Blastochloris tepida: one gene and its partner. The protein of the gene in region 2 interacts with the protein of the main gene of each other region in a pairwise test. Links are inferred from orthologs where the notes say so. Each region holds a gene or a part of one and is shown on either strand. Other genes may lie near its edges.

Evidence for each region.
Region 1: the proteins of BLTE_RS17245 (region 2) and purT interact in binary tests that used the Escherichia coli proteins (3 or more experiments, as listed by UniProt). The link is inferred for Blastochloris tepida from one-to-one orthologs.

The regions. Positions count from the first base shown.
Region 1 is NZ_AP018907.1:966,904-970,542, reverse strand. What follows is about bases 1-2,959. They hold purT (formate-dependent phosphoribosylglycinamide formyltransferase), read left to right. Parts: upstream 1-864; coding sequence 865-2,055; downstream 2,056-2,959. Other genes in these bases: BLTE_RS04380 (phosphoenolpyruvate carboxylase), read left to right, coding at 2,362-2,959; BLTE_RS04390 (helicase HerA domain-containing protein), read right to left, coding at 1-477. Also shown: more of BLTE_RS04380, read left to right, coding at 2,960-3,639. UniProt on the Escherichia coli protein: Involved in the de novo purine biosynthesis. Catalyzes the transfer of formate to 5-phospho-ribosyl-glycinamide (GAR), producing 5-phospho-ribosyl-N-formylglycinamide (FGAR). Formate is provided by PurU via hydrolysis of 10-formyl-tetrahydrofolate.
Region 2 is NZ_AP018907.1:3,800,940-3,805,087, reverse strand. What follows is about bases 1,302-4,087. They hold BLTE_RS17245 (polyprenyl synthetase family protein), read right to left. Parts: upstream 3,270-4,087; coding sequence 2,334-3,269; downstream 1,302-2,333. Other genes in these bases: BLTE_RS17235 (hypothetical protein), read left to right, coding at 3,793-4,087; rpmF (50S ribosomal protein L32), read left to right, coding at 3,447-3,632; BLTE_RS17250 (IS481 family transposase), read right to left, coding at 1,302-2,250. In the rest of the region: BLTE_RS17255 (potassium transporter Kup), read left to right, coding at 1-1,040; more of BLTE_RS17250, read right to left, coding at 1,294-1,301; more of BLTE_RS17235, read left to right, coding at 4,088-4,148.

The sequences.
Region 1 (3,639 bases), 2.8 Mb from region 2 along the record:
CGACATGCGCCGCGCCTCGTCGGGCACGTCGCCCGAGGCCATCGGCGCGAACAGCTGGGCCTCGTCGACGATGACCAGAGCCGGATACCAGTTGGCGCGCGGCGCCTCGAACAGCCCGTCGAGAAAGATCGCCGCCGCCCGCAATTGCAGGCTCTGCTCCAGATATTCGAGGTTGAGCACGACCGACACCCGGCGCTCGCGCACGCGCGCGGCGATGCAGTCGAGGTCCGCCTCGCTTCGATTGGCGTCGACCACGATGTGCTGGAACTTGTCCGCCAGAGAAACGAAGTCGCCTTCCGGGTCGATCACGATCTGCTGGACGTGCGGCGCGCTCTGCTCAAGAATTCGGCGCAGGAGGTGGGATTTTCCGGATCCGGAATTTCCTTGCACGAGCAGGCGGGTGGCCAGCAACTCTTCCAGGTCGATCGTTGCCGCCGCGCCGCCGGCCGACGTCCCAAGCACAATTTCCAACGACACTCTCCCAGCACCGCGGGCCCCTGCCCGCGGAGGGCGGGACTTTGCCCCCGGCGGGGCGCCATCGGCAAGGCGTCAGGCGGCCTCATCCCCATCTGTGCGCCGCTGCGACCTGCTGGCCGGCTTCATCGGACACCGCATGCCGCTTCCGAAATATCGGCTTGCCGCTGGTGATACGGTTTCCGGCCGATCAGGCCGGAGAACCGTATCCCGATCGCCGAAAACCCGTTATCGAACAAGGGTTTTCGGCGAGATCGTTTCCGGTATCCCGAAGGGATCAACCGGAAACCTTATGAAACCCGCGCCTGTGGTCAGGCAGCCAAAGCGTGTTCCGTGCCGCATGCGCCTCGGCTATGGTCCGGCCGCGTGTTGATCGGGGGTGGGCCGGCCATGGCTTCGGTTGCGAAGGTTCTTCTGCTGGGCTCGGGCGAGCTCGGTCGGGAATTCGTGATTTCCATCAAACGCCTGGGCGCTCATGTCGTCGCCTGCGATGCGTACGCCGGCGCGCCTGCCATGCAGGTCGCCGACGAGGCCGAGGTGTTCTCGATGCTGGACGGCGCGGCGCTGACCGCGGCGATCGACAAGCACCGGCCCGATCTGATCGTGCCGGAGGTCGAGGCCATCCGCACCGAGGTGCTGAAGGAGTTCGAGGAAAAGGGCTTCACCGTGGTGCCGTCGGCGCGGGCCACCATCATGACGATGAACCGCGACCGCATCCGCGAGGTGGCCGCGACCGAGCTCAAGCTGCCGACCTCCCGATACCGCTACGCCGAGACGCTCTCCGAGATGCGTGCCGCCGTCGAGGAGATCGGCATCCCGTGCGTCGTCAAGCCGGTGATGTCGTCCTCGGGCAAGGGCCAGAGCACGGTGCGCAGCGCCGATGCCGTGGACGCCGCCTGGACCTACGCCGTCGCCGGCATGCGCGGCGACCGCCAGCGGGTGATCGTCGAATCGTTCATCCCGTTCGACTATGAAATCACGCTGCTCACCATCCGCACCCGCGACGGCGTGCTGTTCTGCCCGCCGATCGGCCACCGCCAGGAGCGCGGCGACTATCAGGAGAGCTGGCAACCGGCGGCGATGTCGGCCGCGGCCATCGCCTCGGCCGAGGCCATGGCCAAGGCGGTGGTGGACAATCTCGGCGGCTATGGGCTGTTCGGGGTCGAATTCTTCGTCAAGGGCGAGGACGTGATCTTCTCCGAGCTGTCGCCGCGCCCGCACGACACCGGCATGGTGACGCTGATCTCGCAGAACCTCACCGAGTTCGACCTGCACGCCCGCGCCATTCTCGGCCTGCCGATTCCGTCGATCACCCAGCACGGACCCAGCGCCTCGGCGGTGATCCTCGCCGACCGCGACGCCGCCGACTTCTCGATCTCGGGGCTGGAGGCGGCGCTGCGCCCCATCACACCGGGGGTGGATGTCGACGTGCGCATCTTCAACAAGCCGACCACCCGTCCCTATCGCCGCATGGGCGTGGCGCTGGCCTTGGCGCGGTCGGGTGATGTCGAGATCGCCCGAGCCGCCGCCCGCGAGGCGGCGAAGAGGGTGGCGCTGACCTATCATACGGTTTCCGGTTGATCCCTTCGGGATACCGGAAACGGTCTCGCCGAAAATCCCCTGTCCAGTAACGGGATTTTCGGCGATCGGAATACGGTTTCCGGCCTGATCGGCCGGAAACCGTATCACGACTGATCCTCTCCCGGCCGATCCGGCCCGGAAACGACAGTCCGTCCGCCGAACGACGACGCTGCCGGTGGGGCACCATCCGGTCCGGCCAAATCCGGTCGGATGCTCTAAGCTTTTGAGTTCTCGCATTTTCCTGCGAACACGGCTCCCACGCCTGCCGAAAATGCTCTAGGGTCGAAGCCTGAATCGGAGCCTGCCATGACTTGCGACGCCAGCGCCAACGACGGCTCGATATCCGGCGGCTTCGTCAAGGTCGGCACCGACTTCGCCTATCTGCTCGAACTGTTCTGCCAAGTCGTCGACGAATCCAGCACGGCTGCCGGCGTTTCCCCCTTCATCCGTCAATGCTTCGCGCCGGACCAGCCGGCGCCGCCGGCCGCGCCCGACGGCAATGCCGAGCGGCGCTGTCAGGCGCTGTCGATCGCGTTCCAGCTTCTCAACATCGTCGAGGAGAACACCGCCAACCAGATCCGCCGCCGCCGCGACGGCCGCCAGCGCGAGAGCGAGCCGGGGCTGTGGCTGAGCGACCTGCGCGATCTTCTCGACCGCGGCTATTCGGAGGACGCGGTGCGCGGCGCCATCGCCGATGCCGCGCTGGAGCCGGTGCTCACCGCCCACCCCACCGAGGCCAAGCGCACCACCGTGCTGGAGCATCACCGCGCGCTCTATCTCTTGCTGCTGGAGCGCGAGAACCGCGCCTTCACCGACATCGAGTTCGCGATGTTCCAGCACCGCGTCAAGGCGGCGCTGGAGCGGCTGTGGCGCACCGGCGAAATCTCGCTCGACCGCACCAAGCTGGAGAGCGAGATCCGCAACGTGCTGCATTATTTCGAGCACGTGTTCCCAGACGTCGTCGAGCTGCTCGACCAGCGCTTCCAGCAGGCGTGGCGCGCCACCTTCGGCAGCGACGCGCCGCCGATGCCGCAGATCGAATTCGGCACCTGGGTCGGCGGCGACCGCGACGGCCACCCGCTGGTGACGCCCGAGGTCACCCAATCCATGCTCGGGCGGCTGCGCCGCGGCGCGCTCGACGTGCTGCAGGCCCGGCTGGTTCAGCTCGCGGTGAAGCTGTCGTTCGCCGTGGATGATGGGCAGGCCCTGCCGCCCATGCTCCGTGCCCGTATCGACGAGCTTGCCGCCATGCTGGGCGATGACGCCGCACCCGCTCTGGCGCGCAATCCCGACGAGCCCTGGCGCCAACTGATCAATCTTATGGTGGCGCGGCTCGATCGCACACGGGCGGCGCCCAACGATCCGGCGGCCTATGCCGCGGCCGCGGCGCTGGTTGCCGATCTCGGCATCTTCGAGGAGGCGGTGCGGCAGGCCGGCGCCCCGCACGTCGCCGAGACCGACGTGCGCCCGCTCGCCGCTCTGGCGCGCGCCTTCGGCTTCCATCTGGCGCGGCTCGATATCCGCCAGAACAGCGCCTATCACGACCGCGCCATCGCGGGGCTGCTCGGTGCCGCCGGCTTCGAG
Region 2 (4,148 bases):
TCTACCGCATGGCGCCGGACTGGGCGCTGGTGCCGATGATCGTGCTGGCGACGCTTGCCACCGTCATCGCCAGCCAGGCGGTGATCACCGGCGCCTATTCGCTGACCCGCCAGGGCGTGCAGCTCGGCCTGATGCCGCGGCTGTCGGTGCACTACACCTCCGAGAGCCACGCCGGCCAGTTCTACATGCCGCGTGTGAACTGGTTCCTGCTCGCCGGCGTGGTGGCGCTGGTGCTGCTGTTCCAGCGCTCGGGCGACCTCGCCGCCGCCTACGGCATCGCGGTGACGTCATCGATGGCGGTGGACGCCATGCTGGCCTTCATCGTGGTCTGGAAGATCTGGGGCTGGCACCGCGCCGCCGCTGCCGCGCTGATCCTGCCGTTCCTGTTCATCGACCTGTCGTTCGTGGCCGCCAACACGCTGAAGTTCGTCCAGGGCGGCTATGTGCCGGTGGCGCTCGGCCTGTTCCTGGCGCTCCTGATGTGGACCTGGGTCAAGGGCACCCGCATCCTGTTCGAGAAGACCCGCAAGTCCCACGTCGCGCTCACCGGCCTCGTCGCCTCGCTGGAACGCCGGCCGCCGCCGCGGGTGCCGGGCACCGCGGTCTTCCTCACCACCGACGCGGAGACCGCGCCCAGCGCGCTGCTGCACAATCTCAAGCACAACAAGGTGCTGCACGAGAAGAACCTGATCGTCACCGTCGCCAGCGCCGACGAGCCGCGGGTGCCGGACGACGAGCGGGCGGTGGTGGAATGCCTGTCGCCGAGCTTCATGCGCATCCGGCTGACCTTCGGCTACATGGAGTCACCGAACGTGCCGCGCGGCCTGGCGCTGGCGCGCAAGCTGGGCGTCAGCTTCGACATCATGTCGACGTCGTTCTTTCTGTCGCGCCGCTCGCTCCGGCCCGCGGCCGAACCCGGCATGCCGCTGTGGCAGGACCACCTGTTCATCCTGCTGTCCAAGACGGCGAGCGACGCCACCGACTTCTTCCAGATCCCGGCCGGCCGGGTGGTGGAGGTCGGCACCCAGATCACGGTGTAGCGGCGAAACGGTCCAGCGGCGGGCAGTTCTCGTCGCCCCGGGCGCGCAACGCCAGACCCGGGGCCGTCATCCAAAAAGGCACCCCTTCCTGACAACGGTCCCGGGCCTCGCCCGGGACGACCCCAGTCCTGTCTAGGGCGTCCGATCCGACTGCATCAGATCGGACGCTCTAAGTTTCTGGTTTGTCGCATTTTCGCTGACGCGGCCCTTCGGGTCTTTCGCACAACCGGTATCCACTTGTGCGGAAAATGCTCTAGCTGTGGAGCCTCAACAGGTTGTCCTCGGTCAGACCGAGGCGGCTGATGGGTGTCTTGGCTTGCAAGCTACCATGGGGCCTGTGCCAATTGTAGCGATGCAGCCAGATCGGCAGCTCTGCGGCGCGCTGATCGGAGTGCAGATAAGCTTTGGCGTAGGCCCATTCGCGCAAGCTCGTTTGGACGAAGCGCTCGGCCTTGCCGTTGGTCTTGGGCGTATACGGCTTGGTGCGCAGGTGCTTGATCTCGAGTAGGCGCAGCGCCCTGGCATAGCGGAAGGAGCGGAAGCTGGCGCCGTTGTCGGTCATCACGCGCTGAACCTTGACGCCATGGGCCCTGAAGAAGCGCAGTGCATTGAACAGAAAGCGCAGACAGGACGGGCGCTTTTCGTCGGGCAGGATTTCCGAGTAGGCGACCCGCGAATGATCGTCGATGGCGAGATGCAGGCACTCCCAGCCGACCCCGCGGCTGTTGCTTTGCCCGCTGCGATCGCCGGTGATGCGGTGGCCCACCGTGTTGAACCGGCCGAGCTTTTTGATGTCGATGTGAATGATCTCGCCGGGATGCTGGCGTTCGTAGCGCCGGACCGGTTCGGCCGGCTCCAGGGCGCTGAGCTTGTTCAAGCCGCGCCGCCGCAGGATACGGCTGACGGTGGCCGGCGAGAGGCCGAGCTCGGCCGCGATCTGCTTGCCGGTGCAGCGCTGGCGGCGCAACGCCTCGACCGCAGCGCACGTGGCGGGCGCTGTTTGGCCTGGCGATGAAAGCGGCCTGGAGGAGCGGTCGCGCAAACCATCGACACCCTCGGCGCGGAAGCGCCCGACCCATTTGGCGACCGTCTTCGGCGTGGTGTTGTAGCGACGCGCGGCCTCGGCATTGGTCAGTCCGCCATCCACCACGGCGCCCACCATCACCTCTCGACCTTTCGGGGTCAGGCGAGCATTCTTGTGAGTGTCCATTCGGTCCTCCGCGAATCACTGACGTCTGGCGACATCAGCGTTCCCGGCCAGGGCCGAATGGACAACCTCCTGAAAGCCCACATCTAGGCCTTGCGGTCGGCGACGAAGCGGGCGGCGGCGGCCAGCATGCCGGCGCGCGCGCCGAACGGCGCGAGGGCGGCGGCGGCTTCGCCCACCAACTCCTCCAGCCGGGCGTGGGCGCGCTCGGTGCCCATCAGGCTGATCAGCGTCGCCTTGCCGAGAGTTGCGTCCTTGCCCACCGCCTTGCCGGTGGTGGCGGCGTCGCCCTCGGCGTCGAGCAGATCGTCGGCGATCTGGAACGCCACGCCGAGCGCGTTCGAATAGGCGGCAAGCGCCGCCGTCTCGGCCGCGGAAGCGCCGCCGATCAGCGCCCCGGCATGGCAGGCATAGGCCAGGAGCGCCCCGGTCTTCATCGCCTGCAGCTCCAGCACCTCGGCCTCCGACAGCGCCAACGGCTTGCGGTCGGCGGCAAACCGGCCCTCGGCCGCGAGGTCGCGCATCTGGCCGCCGGCCATGCCGCCCACCCCCGAATTGCGGGCGAGCCCCAGCACCAGCGCGACGCGGACCGCGGGGTCGGGATGGGCGGTCTCGCTCGCCAGCACGTCGAAGGCCAGCGTCATCAGCGCGTCGCCCGCCAGGATGGCGGTGGCCTCGTCGAAGGCGATGTGGGTGGTCGGCCGGCCGCGGCGCAGCGCGTCATTGTCCATCGCCGGCAGGTCGTCATGGACCAGCGAATAGCAGTGCACCAGTTCGAGCGCGCACGCCGTCGGCATCGCCGCTTCGAGCGGCACGCCGAACAGCGCGGCGGTCTCGATCACCAGGAACGGCCGGAACCGCTTGCCGCCGGCGAGAGCGCCATAGCGCATCGCCGCGACCAGTCGGTCGCTTCCCTTCGCCTCGGGCCCGTCGGCCAGGAGCGTTTCGAGCGCCGTTTCGGTGGCGGCGGCAACGTCGGCGAGGCGGGCCGAAAAGGCGGCCGGGCTGATCACGTTAGACATGCGACAATTTCCCCCCGCCGGGGCGATGCCCGAGCCCGGCCGCCCCGTCAAGCCCGGGCGGCAACCGTGGCCGCTGCCTCTGGCCAATGGCCGAACGATCGGTTATAGGCACCCCTCCGATCGGTTTCGCGGGCCGCGCGTGCGGGCACCCGCGCGGGAAGTGTTTCGAGGACCATCATGGCTGTTCCGAAGAAGAAGACCTCGCCGTCGCGGCGGGGCATGCGCCGCTCCGCCGACGGGCTGAAGGCGCCGACCTATGTCGAGGACAAGGACTCGGGCGAGCTTCGCCGTCCGCACCACCTCGACCGCAAGACCGGCATGTATCGCGGCCGGCAGATTCTGACGCCCAAGGCCGAGTACTGAGTCTCGCCTTCGACCGATCCCGGCCGGCGCCGCGCGCCGGCGGATCATCGACCGGGCGCGCGCGGGATCATCAGGGGGCAGCCTGCGCCGTTCCGGCCTGCCGCACCTGCGGCAGGCGCAATGGTGTCCGCCGGGTTGCCCCCCGGAGGTTGCCGCCGTGGTGGGTTTTCCGCTTCTGCTCATTCCGCTCGCGATCTATTTCATCCTGGCCTTCCTGATGCCGGGGGTGGAGTGGACCGCCGTGCTGGCCGACGTGCCGATGATGTCGGGCGCGACCTGGAGGGTCACCTTCTCGGACGCCCTGATCTGCGGTGCGCTGTTCCTGCTGTTCCTGGAAATCCTCAAGGCCACCCGCACCGCGGCGCGCTCGATCGTCGACCATCTGCTGTCGACGCTGATCTTCGTCGGCGCGATGGCGGCCTTCATCACCCTGCCGCAGGCCGCGACCTCGACCTTCGCCATCCTGGTGGTGATCTCGTTCGTCGACGTCATCGGCGGCTGGTCGGTGTCGGTGCG